Regions from separate parts of the Leuconostoc falkenbergense genome, predicted to be linked through region 2. Evidence: riboswitches for the same ligand, from Rfam matches in the RefSeq annotation. Region 2 holds a riboswitch; the other holds the start of a gene.
What was found. A riboswitch is a leader RNA that binds a small molecule or an ion and turns the genes downstream of it on or off. The one in region 2 is predicted to bind thiamine pyrophosphate.
Positions count from the first base shown of each region.

Region 1: linked by a shared signal. The riboswitch ahead of ACI3ES_RS02500 (transcriptional regulator) and the one ahead of ACI3ES_RS06075 (hypothetical protein) in region 2 are both predicted to bind thiamine pyrophosphate.

Region 1 is NZ_CP174386.1:493,109-500,665, forward strand. Features, by position in the region: gene ACI3ES_RS02480 (ATP-binding protein) at 1-425, shown strand, start outside; gene ACI3ES_RS02485 (VWA-like domain-containing protein) at 422-1,579, shown strand; gene ACI3ES_RS02490 (hypothetical protein) at 1,576-1,866, shown strand; gene ACI3ES_RS02495 (hypothetical protein) at 1,863-2,369, shown strand; TPP riboswitch at 2,408-2,496, shown strand; gene ACI3ES_RS02500 (transcriptional regulator) at 2,584-3,144, shown strand; gene thiM (hydroxyethylthiazole kinase) at 3,144-3,920, shown strand; gene thiD (bifunctional hydroxymethylpyrimidine kinase/phosphomethylpyrimidine kinase) at 3,917-4,750, shown strand; gene thiE (thiamine phosphate synthase) at 4,740-5,378, shown strand; gene ACI3ES_RS02520 (M3 family oligoendopeptidase) at 5,432-7,243, opposite strand; gene ACI3ES_RS02525 (alpha/beta hydrolase) at 7,435-7,557, shown strand, end outside.
Region 2 is NZ_CP174386.1:1,221,310-1,228,866, reverse strand. Features, by position in the region: gene ACI3ES_RS06105 (ABC transporter ATP-binding protein) at 1-62, shown strand, start outside; gene ACI3ES_RS06100 (ABC transporter permease) at 64-930, shown strand; gene ACI3ES_RS06095 (LytTR family DNA-binding domain-containing protein) at 952-1,407, shown strand; gene ACI3ES_RS06090 (DUF3021 family protein) at 1,418-1,822, shown strand; gene ACI3ES_RS06085 (DUF2316 family protein) at 2,006-2,308, shown strand; gene ACI3ES_RS06080 (deoxyribodipyrimidine photo-lyase) at 2,331-3,758, shown strand; TPP riboswitch at 3,887-3,975, shown strand; gene ACI3ES_RS06075 (hypothetical protein) at 4,080-4,778, shown strand; gene ACI3ES_RS06070 (NUDIX domain-containing protein) at 4,900-5,394, shown strand; gene ACI3ES_RS06065 (2'-5' RNA ligase family protein) at 5,432-5,953, shown strand; gene ACI3ES_RS06060 (peptide ABC transporter substrate-binding protein) at 6,189-7,557, shown strand, end outside.

The DNA of each region.
Region 1 (7,557 bases), 730 kb from region 2:
TTAGGCTATCTAATCGTCAGCAAGAAGATTTGTTATTTGATATTGTGGCGGGTGATTTAGGTCAAGTAGTGGCAACACAATTTGTTCGATTTGTACGCGAACAAACGCCTAGCTTAACTGCCGAAGAAGTCTTTGACTCAAAACCAGACGGACCTAAAGTACCTTTAACCATTCGTTCCAAATTTGAAAGCTATTCAGAAATTCAAAAAATGACAGTGATGAAAACATTGTTATTGACGGCAGATATGACACACGATAATAACGCTGCACGTTTTAGTGAATTACTACAATTGCTGGCACCAGATGGTCAATATGCACTGGTTAAGCAAATGACAAATGCTCCAATTTTAGATGATTTGTACAATTCAGAAGAACACTATGCAAACGTGTTGTATCAACAAATTATGGACATTGCGACCAGATGATAACAAAGGATGAAACGGATAATTTAATATTAGGTGGTATTAAAACCTTACTCGATGTTTCACCACTATATGGCAACATTGTCATGAATTTAACCCGCGAAATGAACCTGTTAGCACCGCATCCTTTGGCATTAAAATGGCAAAATCATCGTTGGTACTTAGTAATCAATCCAGCACGTTTAACGGAAAATTTCAGCACGTATAATCAGATTGCTGCTGCATTGGCACATGAATCACTGCATGTTATTTGGGAACACCCAGTTCGCTATGCTGCAACGCACCAAGCAAAATCAGTTGTTGATCTAGGGACTGATGTGGCGATTAATCAATATTTACCTAAGGAATTAGGTGAGTTACCAACGGCTGTGACTTTGCAAATGTTGTTTGATGTGTACGGCGAATGGTTTGCGCCTTATCAAGATTCGCAAACTTATATTGATTTAATCAGTCGTTTTGAAGATGATGTGCCTGCTCATGGTGACGTCGACGGCCACGGTGATTGGGCGAGTGTTGGCGATGAGTCTGATGAGGCTAAATCGGCACTTGAACAAGTCATTCGGCAAGCCAATGAAGATGCACAAAAATCTGGGCGAGGTCACTTGGCTAGTGCTGTCATACAACAGATTTCCGCGGTGGTGGTGCCTAAAAAAAATTGGCGTCAAATCTTCAAAACAGGGGTAAGCCAAGTACCTAATCAAAAGCAACCATCACGCGCACGATTTAATCGGCGCCAAGCCTATCGAATGGACTTATTTGGTGAAATTAGTACGTACGAAAATGAAATTTTGGTATTTGTCGACAATTCAGCTTCTATTAGTGATAGACTAGTGGGTAAATTCCTAGCCAATGTGATGCAAATAACACAACAATTTGATGCTAAAGTCCGCGTGTTTTCATTTGATACAGCAGTTGAAGTGATTAAAAATATCAATCATTGGCAGCGCCGTGCTGGCGGAGGAACGGCATTTCAAAGTATTTTTGACTATCTAGATAAACAAAAAACACCTCGTGAGACGACAACAGTGATTATCCTAACTGATGGTGACGGTGAAACATCACCGATTATGTCACAGTATCGTCGTGTTTATTGGATACTGCCAGAAGAGCAACAACTCAGTTTGCCTAATCAAATTGGAAAGGTGTTGACCCTATGAAATTAAATCCAACAGATCTGAGTAGTTTTATTGCCAAAGACAATCGGTTCAAAAGAGCTGAAGCATTATTAACTGATCAATGGGAATCACTGTTACTGAGCGAGCCATGGGGCATGACGATGATGACGCGTTCAGATATTGTCTATGCAAAAGCATTAGTTGCATCAGATGCTATGACACCCACAGTTGATCTGACAACGTTTAAAGGCGTCCAACAGTTTATTCAGCGTAATGCAGTTCGGCTTTCACCAGATGTCGTCACAATGTTAAAGGAGCCATTCTTATGAAAATTAATCTTGTACTTGCACCAGAACAGTCAGTTTCAGAATTATTAGCACTTCAAACAGCGAATCCAGACAACGTGTTTTACCTCGGCAAGGTATCACAATTGGCGGGTTCGAATGTTTTGATTTTGGATGCGCCAGAAATTGTCCAACAATTTCAACGGCCATTAGGCTTTGATAGTCGTTATATTAATGGTCAATTAACTGGCCGTGTGATTCATCAAATTGCCTTTCAGGCTAAAGATGATAATGATAAACTAATTGGTAAGTTAGTAAATGTTGCCGGTGTTGTGGCTCAAAATGATAATGGTAAAGCAGATTATATGTTGTGGACTTTTTGGCAAAATCACAGTCAATTAGCTGATTTTTTGAAAAGTACACAGTATCAGCAAATGATTAATTTGATGAAAAATCCCTACACAACGACTTACCAACGTGTTACAAGTGATTCGCAATTGTCACTGAAACATCAAATGAGAGATGTTGATCCTGAATGGTGGGGTTGATTATCTGGTGACATTCGTTTACACTTATCTTGAAATGAATAAAATATCTGGGGTGCCGATTGGCTGAGAAATACCCATTGAACCTGATGACGTTAGTACGTACGCAGGGAGATATGTTGCATAAGCTAGTGTTTTTTAAATGTTGATTACTGGCCGTGAACGCATCTTCTTGGAGTGGGTTCGCGGCCTTTTTGTGTCCTATTATGGAGAAAACATGACCTCATTACAAACAATTAGAGAACAGTTTATGCCTCAAATAATGGCTGAGCCTTTCGTGAAAGCAATTGGTAATAACTCATTAACCAAGCATCAAGCCGATTATTATACGGCTCAAGATGCCAGTTATATCGAAGCTTTTATGCCTATCGTTGATCAAATTGATGAATCATTACATTTAACCAGACCGACAAGCGATGATGAGGGACAAGCACATCTTAGTCTAGTGGATGCTGTTGCCTCAAAGCCTTTAGATTTGGTTGGGCAATCCTATGTTAATCATATGCGTGCAGCAGCTCAAAAAGGTGCTATGTCAGCAATCATGGCAACCTTACCTTGTGTGGAATCCTATTACTTTATAGCTAAAGCACTGGCACATCAAACAAACAATGGTTGGCAGCAATATTATGCCAGTAAACAATACCATGATTTGGTAACCTATTACTGGCAGATTGTTGACCATTCAGACAGTCGACTAGATGTCGCTATTTTTGAAAAATCGTATCAATTTGAACTAAAATTTTGGCGGAATGCCTATGAAAAAGGGAGTCAATACTAATGACAATTAAAAATGTACGGACACAATCACCGCTTGTTCTGACCTATGCTAACTTTGTTACCCCACAATTCGTAGCCAATGTAGTGAATGTTATTGGTGGTTCGCCGCTTATGAGTCGCGAAGTTAGTGAATTTAATGATTTATGTCAAATTGCACATGCCGTTGTCATTAATATTGGTACGCTTAAGGCCAATGAATTATCAGATATTGTAACGCTCTCAAAGGTCGCTACTAACTTAGATAAACCTGTTATCTTGGATCCAGTTGCTGTTGCAGTACCTTTTCGTAGTAAGGCCGTGCAGACTTTGATGCGAGAAGGGCATGTTGATATTATTCGAGGTAACGCAGCGGAAATCGCGTGGTTTGCCGATATTGATTTTGACAGCCAAGGCATTGACGCCACTGGTAGTGGTGATGTAATTGCCATCGCACAATTAGCAGCAGAAAAGACTGGTGCCATAATTGCATTAAGTGGTGCCAAAGATGTTATTAGCGATGGGCATCAAACTGCCGTCATTGAGACAGACGTGCCATTATTATCAACTAATGTGGGAACTGGTGATGCATTATCGTCCATGATTGGTGCTTTTGTGGCTGAATCACTCACTATGGAAAATGTCATGTACACGATGGCAACGTTTAAGTTAGCTGGCCTCAAAGCCAGCCATCAAATCACGACACCAGGTTTTTATAGTATGCAATTGCTAGATGAACTTGCTGCAATTACAAGTGAGGAAGTAGCGACATTTATGACTGAAAGTGTGCAATACTTATGAGCAATGAAACACCACAAGTATTAACAATCGCTGGTGCTGATAGTAGTGGCGGTGCTGGTATTAGCGCTGATTTAAAGACATTTGCTGCACAGGGTGTTTATGGTGCTAATGTGTTTGTCGCTTTAACAGCGCAAAATACATTGGGTGTTCAAGATGTTTTGATGACACCACCTGATATGATTTGGTCACAAATGCAATCAATCGCTGATGATTTAGCTATCAAAGCAACCAAAACTGGTATGCTCGGAAACGCAGAGACAGTAGCGCTTGTTGCCAAAGGCTTGCAAAATTTTGATTTTGGTAAATATGTGTTAGATCCGGTAATGGTTGCGAAAGGTGGCGCAAAGTTGCTTAATCCTGATGCAGTGGCTGCCGTTAAAAGTTTATTGTTACCGCTAACAGAACTTGTAACGCCTAATATGCCAGAAGCTGAAATTTTAAGTGGTCAAGCGATTAATAATCGGCAAGACATGCAACGTGCAGCTAAGGCGATTCAAAAATTAGGCGCTAAAAATGTTTTATTGAAAGGAGGTCATGGGCAGTCATCACGTATTGAGGATTACGTCTTATTGGCTGATGGGACAGATTTCTGGTTGGCAAGTCAGCGGGTTCTTACGGAGCGTACCCACGGCACTGGAGACACTATTTCGGCAGCGATTACAGCACAATTAGCGCTTGGCAAAACTTTAGATGTGGCGATTTTGCATGGGAAAAGATACGTTGATGCCACAATTCGTGATGGCATTGCTGTTGGACACGGGCATGGGCCACTTAACCATGGGACCAAATTGGTGACAGAAGATACAGTTGAGGTACTTCATGACATTTAATCCATTAATATTACGACGTTATTTTGTTTTAGGCACTCAAAATGTGGAAAACGAATCACAATTTTTTGATATTTTAACAACCGCTTTGAAATATGGTATTACTGCTTTTCAATATCGTGAAAAAGGTGATGGCGCATTAAAAGGCGCTGAAAAATATCGTGTAGCAGAGCGTGTACGCGACTTAACACGCCAGTATCACGTGCCTCTAATCATCGACGATGATATTCCATTAGCTCACCAAATTCACGCTGATGGTGTGCACTTTGGTCAAAAGGATGGTAATATTATTGAAAATGTGCGTGCTTGCAATGGTATGTTTGTTGGTGTGTCCGTGACGACGCAAGCTGATTTTCATCGTGTTCAAGGTGTATCGGGAATTGATTACATTGGTGTTGGACCAATATTTGCGACGAAGACAAAAGCTGATGCTAATCCACCAATTGGTCTCGAAGGCTTGAGACACATTAAAAGCATTAGTGATTGGCCAATCGTCGCTATTGGTGGTATTTCAAATCAAAATATAGATGATATTTATGCGACTGGTATCAATGGCGTGGCTGTTATTAGCATGATTAGTGCAGCTGATAATGTCGCAGACGCAGTGATAAATTGGCAACAAAACTCATAAAGATTAAAAGAGGCTCAACATGTTTAACACGCTGAGTCTCTTTAATATGATTTTTACTTTATAAATTGTTCAGATAGCGACAAAAATTCATCAATATCTTTTTTAACCAAATCGGCACCAGCTTGCCAGAAATCTGGCTTAGTCAGATCAACATCTAAATGTTTTTGAGCTAATTCTTCTGATGTCATATTTGCTGTGTCACGAAGCAACGCAATATATTTATCCTCGAAATTATCACCATCTTTTTGTGCTTGTGCATAAATACCGGCTGAAAAGAGATAACCGAATGTGTACGGGAAATTATAAAATGGGACTGAATCAATAAAGAAGTGTAACTTTGAAGACCAGAAATGTGGGTGACGTGTATCTAGCATACCATCAAAGGCGCTTTTTTGTGCTTCATCCATCAATTCGTTCAGTCGTTGCGGCGTGACAACGCCATTTTGACGCTCCGTATAGAACGCATCTTCAAATAAGAAACGCGCATGAATGTTCAAGAACATGGCAATAGGATTAGTCATTTTGGCGTCTAATAAGACCACTTTTTCAGCGTCAGTCGTTGCTGCTTTTACGTTAGCGTCATTGACAATAAGTTCAGCGAAAGTGGAAGCTGTTTCAGCAACATTCATTGCATACGCATCACGCCAGAACGGCAAATCATTAAGTTGAGCAGAATGAAAAGCATGTCCCAACTCATGGGCAATCGTTGCGGCATCATTGACTGATCCAGTATAAGTTAGAAAAATGCGTGATTCATGTAAATCAGGGACAGATTCCATGTAGCCACCCGGTTGTTTGCCAGGTCGGTTTTCAGATTCAATCCAATTATTTTCAAATGCCATTTTGGCAAAATCAGCCATTTTAGGTGAAAACTTACCAAATTGCGTGATAATAAATTGTGCTGCTTCATCGTAAGAGACTTCTTTAGGACTGTAATCACCGATGTTTGTGAGCGGTGCAACTTGATCTTGCCAACCCAATTGCGAGAGGCCAAGCAAGGCTTTTTTACGGTCAAAGTAGGGCTTGAACATGCCTTTGTTGTTGTCAACAACATGCCACATCGCCTTTAAAGTTTCTTCAGACATGCGATTCATTTCCAAAGGTTGTTCTAAATAATTTTGACGCTGATGTGCTTTCTGATTAGTTAATCTGAATCCAGCCAAATGATTAAGCGTGTCGGCAGTGAGGTTTTCTGCATTACCCCACATTTTCTCATAATTAGCCATAATATTGGCACGCGTCTCATTATTTGGTTCGCCATCTAGCATATTAAGCGCTTGGCCGGCGGAAATTTGTCGTGTTTTGCCCGTTTCGTCAGTGTAGTTCATTGAGAGTGAAGCCGAAATAGTGTCATAGTGTTGTGACCATGCTTGCTGACCATCAAGATCAAATTGATTGATCAGCGACTCAGTGCTGTCATCCAAAAGGCGCTTGGCATCGGTGCGTAGTTCTGTTAAATAGAAAGCAATTGGTGATAAGCGTTGTGTTTTAATGGCCGTAGCAAAGGTCGCATCATCTAATTGTAATAACAGTTTTTGGAAGCGGTTGAGTGGCGTTGAAAAAGCAACCCACAAGTTACCTAATTTATCAAAATGAGGTGCATAAACACTATTACCATAATCAACAGATGACCAACCATTAACGAAAATGCCAGCTGTGCCAATACCAGCACTAATTGTTTGTGCTAAATCAGCTAAGTTAGCTAATTGGTCGAAATCCTTATCATCAGATGCACGGTATGCGTCAACTTCTGTCGCGAAGTCTTGTGTTTGAGAAGTGATGAGTTCGTATTTTTGAGTGAGTTGCGGTGATGTGATACCACCCGGGAAAATACTTTCTAAATCCCAAGTTTGTGAATAAGACATGAATGAATACCTCAATTTATTTTTATCGTTACCTTATGATAACATTGTTTGAAAAAATTGGATATGTGAGATTATGAGGAGAATAACATGGCATTTTCTGAAAGGATTCAAAATAGGGGGAATCAACATATTTGCCCCCTATACAATTAAGTTGTAAAATAAAAAGATTGAATTCGAGGAGAATGTGAGTCATGAGAAGTGCCTATAAGTGGTTAATTGGTCTGGTAACCTTAGTCATGCTGTTATTATTATCAGCGTCTATGTATTTTTTTCATGTTGCAGAAGTTCGTAATCCCGCAGCAAATAAACCAGAT
Region 2 (7,557 bases):
AATATCGTTTAGGTACGATGGATGATGCGTTTGTGACATTAACTGGAAAGGAGATGCGTTAATATGTTGGCTATGGTAAAACGTAACATGATGTTGTATTTTAGAAATCGTAGCGGGGTAATTTTTTCACTTCTTGGCGCACTCATTTCCTTTGTTCTCTATCTAGTCTTTCTAAAAAAAGGGATTTCATCTAATTGGGCGGGCATTAGTCATAAAAATCAATTGTTAGATACTTGGTTAATAAGCGGAACACTTGCCATTACAGGTATTACAACGACTTTAACGGCACTCTCACAAATGGTAAAAGATAAAGAACAACATGTGCTGGAAGACTTGTCTTTAACCGATGCTGGCCCATTGTCAATTCATTTTGGCTATTTGATAAGCGCGACTTTTATTGGGTTTATCATGCAATTAGCCATGTTAGTTGTCATGGGGTTATATTTTGTGGTAACTGATAAAATATCGTTTCAAATATCACAAGTTGTGCCGACATTAGGTATAATGGTGTTGAGCGCTATATTGGCAACGTTAGTTAATGCTATATTAGCCAGTCGTTTTCAAACAGTCGATAGTTTTGGAAAACTGGCAACCATTATTGGTACTGCATCAGGATTTTTAGTTGGTACTTACATTCCAATTGGATCACTACCAACTTTTGCACAAACAATCATGAAAATGACACCGGCCTCTTATATTGCCTCGCTGTATCGCCAAGTATTGATGAACGATACGATCAAAGATACGTTTCAACAGACTAATGCTATCCGATATTTTAATCGTTTAATGGGCGTTCAAATTAAATGGTCATCACTGTTGAGTTTAGTACAGACTTATAGCATTGTCGGTGCACTGATTCTGGTTGCATTTTTAATTGTTTTGCTACCAAGCTTTATTGCACAAAAACAAAGACAAAACTTACTTAATTAAACAAACGAGGTTAAGGCAAATATGAAAATTGTCTTTCAAATCAGCACAGAAGTTCCTGATGAGCAGCCAATGGTAATCGTCCGAGCAAAAGAAAATAGCTTAGAAACGCAACGTTTGATGGCTTACATTCGTCAATATCAGTCAGAGACTGCCAATCTTGTGACGGTTAAGGCGGAAGATGAGATAATCGTTTTGAAGGTTGAGACAATTATTTTGCTTGACGTTGTTGATGATGAATTATTAATTTATACAACAGAGCGACTAGTATGTACGAAAGAAAGGTTGGTTCATTTTTGCCAACGCATTAAAAATCAATACTTCGTTCAAATATCCAAACACGCTGTCATCAATATTAATCATTTACAAAGCCTCTCGGAGAGTTTTGCAGGCAATATGACCGCGCACTTAACTCAGGATAATCAATCTGTGGTCAGTCGGCGATATGTAAAAGACTTGATTGCTCGTTTGTCGGTTTGAGGAGATAGAAATGATCAAAGAAATTTTGCGTCACGTGATTCATGGGTTTGGCTATGGGTCGTTCATTTACATGATTTGTATTATCTTTTTTTCTGAACCAACACATGTTGATCCTATCAACACGTTAATTGTACTAGTGATGAGCGGCTTAATTGGTATTTTATCAATGATTTTTGACATTGAACGATTTTCATATCTTGTCGCTCTCATACTACATTTTATAGGTACGCTAATGATAACTTTAGGTGCTGCGTCGTTAACTTTGGGGCTACCTGAAGTTTTGTATGAGCCCACCTTTTGGTTGAGCTTTTTGACAATCTATATTGCGGTTTGGATAATTATCAAAATCAATTTGCATTTGAAAGTTGAACGCGTTAATGAATCCATTGCTAAATTTCATAAACGTTCAGATTAATCATTAGAAATGCGCCAAATATTGGCGTTTTTTTGTGTGCTTTGCAGTTAAAATCAAATTTCTTTACGTAAAAGTGTGAAAGCATTATACTCGTTGTATTACATAAATCATAATTATGTTGGTTTAACAATTGATAATAGCTTTATTAACATCGTGAACTGAACAATGAAAGGGGGGAGTGACATGTCTCTAAATTCTACTGAGCGTTTCAATACAAGTAAGGAACTCAAGGAAAATCTCAAAATGAGCCATTTAGCAATTGAGGATGTGGCAGCCGCGTTAAACACTTCTGTTTCAAAAATCAATCAGATATTAGAATTGGATCACGTTGCGCCCGAAGACCCTTGGATTTTGAAAGAGTATTTGTCGGAACAATTATGTCAACAAGGACTAACGGGTTATCCATATTCAAAATTAGTGGGTGATTTTCGTAATTATTGGTTTTTGAGTACCAGAAAAATTTACAAGCGACAACTGTCAAAATAATTTAAATGTGAGGGGTATTTTTGTGACTAAGACAAGTGTGATGTGGTTTAGAAGAGATTTAAGATTAGCAGATAATACAGCTTTGTCAGCTGCTGTTGCCAATAGTGATCATCTTGCTTTAGTATTTGTTATTGACCCAGAGCAAATCGCGTCTAGTGGCAGTGTCAATCAAAGTGCTTTTTTTGCCAGTGTGTCTCATTTTAAATCAGTTTTAAAAGCAAAAAAAATCAGCTTGCATATTTTCTCAGGAAATGTCACCACTGTGTTTACAGCATTAAAAAAAGAGCTGCCGGATTGGCAAGATTTGTATTTTAATTTTGATGAACGGGGTTATGGTAGAAAACGAGATCAAGCAATTGCAAAATATTGTCGTGATGAGTTGCAGGTAACGCCACATCCTTTTTTAGATTTTACATTGCACAGTGCGTTCGATATTAAAAAACAAGATGGTACTGGATACAAAGTATTCACACCATACTTTAAGCAATGGATACAACGACCTAAAAAATCACCAAATTATGATCAAAGGCATTCGGAAATTGTCAAAAAGCAACTGGTGCTGCCAGACAATGACGCAACAGCTGAGCTTAAAAAGCTAATCCGTCCATGTGACAGTTATGCTTACGAAAACCAAATTGGAGAGTCGGTTGCCAAACAAGTTTTGATCGACTTTGTGTCACATAAACTCGCTGACTATGATAAAAATCGTGATATACCAAGCCTTGATGCTACCAGCCATTTATCACGATATTTAAGGACCGGTGAAATTTCAATTCGGACAGTTTATGATGCTGTCAGGCAGGAACCGGAAAGTGACGGTCGTACGACCTTCATCAAAGAGCTGTGTTGGCGTGATTACTACAATATGATTTATGCTATGTATCCAGATCAGCAAGAAAAGGCAATCAAAACATCATTTCAAAATGTTGTTTGGCAAAATAATGAGGATCATTTTAAAGCATGGCGGACAGGGCGCACTGGTTTTCCAATTGTCGATGCTGCCATGCGTCAGCTAAATGAAACGGGTTGGATGCACAACCGCTTGAGAATGGTTGTTGCTTCTTTTTTAACCAAAGATCTATTAATTGATTGGCGTTGGGGTGAGAAGTATTTTCGAGAAAAATTAGTTGATTATGATTCTGCAAGTAATATTGGTGGTTGGCAGTGGGCTGCGTCGACAGGTACAGATAGTGTGCCATATTTTAGAGTATTTAATCCGACAATACAGTCAGAAAAATTTGATCCTGATGGCGCGTTTATCACGCAATATGTTCCGGAATTGAAATCTATCAAAAGCAAAAAAATACATCAGCCTAATCAGTTAACTGATGCGGAACAAAAAGCTTATGGTGTGAAATTAAATGATGATTACCCTCAGCCAATTGTGGATCATAAAGCTGCGCGATTAAGAGCAATCGCGGTGTATGAGCAAAGTAAGAATAATTTTTAAAAGGGTTTTGTGAAAAGCATCCAATAACTTGGCTGGTATGGCACATTTTCGCTTTTAGCTGATGAATCAATTGCATATCCTTAAAATTTATTACTGTTTTAATGAATACGTGTGTTATAATTTTTTATGTAAGATATCTGGGGTGCCTTGAGCTGAGATCATACCCATTGAACCTGAAGCAGTTAAGACTGACGCAGGAAGATATTATATTAGCCACATCAATATCATGATGTTGTATTTTACGATGCTTTTTGGCGACCCCAGCTCAATTTCAGTGAGCTGGGGTTTTTAGATATTTTATAAAAAAGAATGGAGAATATCATGAAATTTAGCGAATTAGCACACGAAAAGTCAACTTCACTTTGGCTGTCAAGCAAGAATCATCCCTTTATTAAGGGCATTGAAGATGGGACGTTACCTTTGTCTGCCTTTAAGGCATATTTGATACAGGATAATTACTATGTCAAAAATTATTTAGCAATTTATGATAAAATTTTGGCGACAAGTCAGGATTCACAAGTTATTGATGCTTTAAAATCAGGCATTCAGGCAATTACAGCTTATGATGTTGACCAGCAAAATGGGATATATCAAGGTCTTAATATGACTGATGACGAGATTCAACAGGCTGAAATTTTACCAACAACTTATCACTATACTTGCCACATGCACCATGCCTTTGATAGTTATGGGGAAGTTCATGCATTAGCAGCGTTACTACCATGCCCCTGGTTATATCTAGAAATTTTCCAAGAAATGTTAGCAAGAAAAGATTACTTAAAAGGCACGCAACAAATTTATATTGATTTTGTTAATTCGTACGCTGATGAGACATTTCAAGGTTACGTTCATGAGATGATTCAATTATTAGATGACTTAGTGAATAAACATCAAGATGAACTTGATATGGATTTGTTGTTGCAACAATTTATGTATAGTAGTGCAGAAGAATTACGTTTCTGGCAAATGACATTATTGCCAGAAAAATGGGACAGCTTCACTACTGCGCAATCCAAATAAATCGAAATTTGACCCAGATTTTTTTGTGATCACCGAATATCATTATTTTCATAATTAATACGTCGTAGTGCTATAATGAAAAGTGATTTGTTGCACAAAATTTTGATTAAGGGGTTACATCATGAATAAGAATTATATTGCGCGAATGCGGGAGAAAGTTGGTCATGAGGGCATGATTTTTGTTTCTGCGTTTGGTGTTTTATGGAATGACACTCACGATGCTATTTTGTTGGAAAAACGTTGGGATTCAGACGCTGGCTGGGGATTTCCTGGGGGGTATCTTGAATATGGCGATTCTCCAATGCAAGCGGTTGTACGGGAATTTAAAGAAGAAACGAATATTGACGTTAGCGTAACCAGAGTCTTGGGTATCGCCACAAATGTGACGGACAAAAATTCTTGGGGGGATGCACAAGAGACTATTGGTATTGGTTTTGAAGTTGAACAGGCTGGGGGATTTTTGCAAAAAGATGGCACAGAGACATTGGATTTGCAATTTGTACCCATTCATCCGGAGCCAAAAATGTTTGTGCCGCAAGCGCAACAAACTCTGCATCGGATTATCACTGAAAATGAAGTTAGCGATCGACCATGGCTACGCGAAAATGGTGATTAATCTGTTTATCTGATGTGCAATAATAAAAGGAGTGGCGATGAAATATCGGTCCGTTTTGATTTTTCCAGACTTTAATTCAGTTGATCAAGCAACCATTCAGTCGATTCGACAAAAACATGATAGCTTATATACACATATTCGACCTCATGTATCGCTTATGTTTCCTTTCAAAAGTAATGCCTCGGATACGAGTATTTGTGATGCGGTGCAATCTGTTGTGAAACGTCTTGAGTCGTTCACTCTAACACTGAATTGTGTTGGAGGCGACACGGATAACGGCTACGTTTGGTTATCCGTTGCGCAAGGCGCAGACATAATCAAAATGATACACGACAAGCTTTATGAACTGGATAATTTTAAGCCTTTTTACCGTCGTGATATACCGTATCAACCACACGTTACAATAGGACAATCCTTACAACCCAGTGAAGCGCGTCAACTCGTTAAGACACTAAATGAATCACAATGGCATATAACAGCTAAGATCAAATATGTTGCTATTGAAAATATTCTTGCTAATGATGACTCTGAAATTTTGGCTTCATTTGAATTGGTGTGAATGTTTTTAGGATTTTACAAACAGTCAATTATAGTGATTGACTGTTTTTTTGTGCGTTGTGCACAAAAATCTAGTTATAATATAGAGGTTTTTCAAAAATGTTTAAAAGACCGTATGCTATTATATTTAGTATCAAATTAAAAAAGTTATATTCAAATGAAAAAGTGCTAATTTAAAAAGAGATTTATCTTAATAACGCTTTGATGAGAGAATAACAGAGAGATGAGAAATATATATGGTAAAACGGAATACAATCATTTTTGGTACCATCGGCGCTATCGTGGTCATTGCGGCAGGAACGCGAGTTACCGGTGTGTGGGGAACCAGTGGTAGTTCAAGCGATGCAACGATCAAAACCTATATTAGCACTGATCTAACGACGCAGGATTTGTCAAAAATGACCGATACTTATGCGTTTGAGATTGCTGGAAATACACAAGAGGGACTGTTAAGTAAAAGCGCAAGTGGTAAACCGGTTGCAGGTCTTGCAAAAAGCTGGACCACATCAAAAGATGGTTTGACATGGACATTCCATTTACGTAAAAACTTGAAATGGTCGAATGGTACAAAATTGACTGCTAAAGATTTCGTTTATGCTTGGCGTCGGACGGTTAATCCTAAAACAGCTTCACAGTATGCTTATATTTATTCTGGCATTAAAAATGCGGATGCAATCAGTGCCGGAACGGATAAAGATGTCAATTCACTGGGAATCGTTGCAAAGAATGCTTCAACAGTCGTTGTGACACTAGATTCGCCGCAGCCGCAATTTGCTAGTCTCATGTCATTCCCTAGTTTTTACCCACAAAATGAGGCATTTAATACGAAAGCAGGCAAGAAACTTGGTACTAAATCAAGTGAACAAATTTATTCTGGACCATATAAATTTGTTGGCTGGAATGGTACGAACACGTCGTTTAAGTTAATTCCGAATAAAAATTATTACAACGCCAAAAGCGTCAAAAACGCTGGTGTGAATTATAGTGTCATCAAAAATCCTGCAACAGCTGTTCAAGAATACAAACGAGGTAGTTTAGACTTGGCTGTTTTGAGTACGACTGAATTACAAACGGCTAATAGTAAGCGTAAAGATTACAAAGCTGTTCCATTGGCAGCAACATCATATTTTGAGTACAATCAGACGGGTAAAGTTAAAGGCTTGAACAATCAGAAAATTCGTCAAGCGTTGAATTTAGCAACAAATCGTTCCGAAATCTTGAGCTCAATTTATAATAGTGTTGGTAAAGTACCAACAGGTATGACACCCGCCGGACTATCAAAAACGGCTAGTGGTAAGGATTTCGCATCAACAGCCAAACAGGATTACAGCTACGATCTTGAAAAAGCTAAGCAGTTATTTGCAGAAGGTATGAAAGAGGAAGGATTAACCAAACTAAATCTGACATTGGAACTGACTGCAGATGTGCCACAAACTAAGCTTGTCGGAGACTTTATGAAAGATTCATGGCAGAAATTATCCGGTTTGACGATTTCAGAAAAATTTGTGCCATTCAAGCAGAGATTAAATGATCAAACTGACCAAAACTTCGATATTATCTATGTCAATTGGTATGGTGATTACGCTGAACCGACAACCTTCTTGA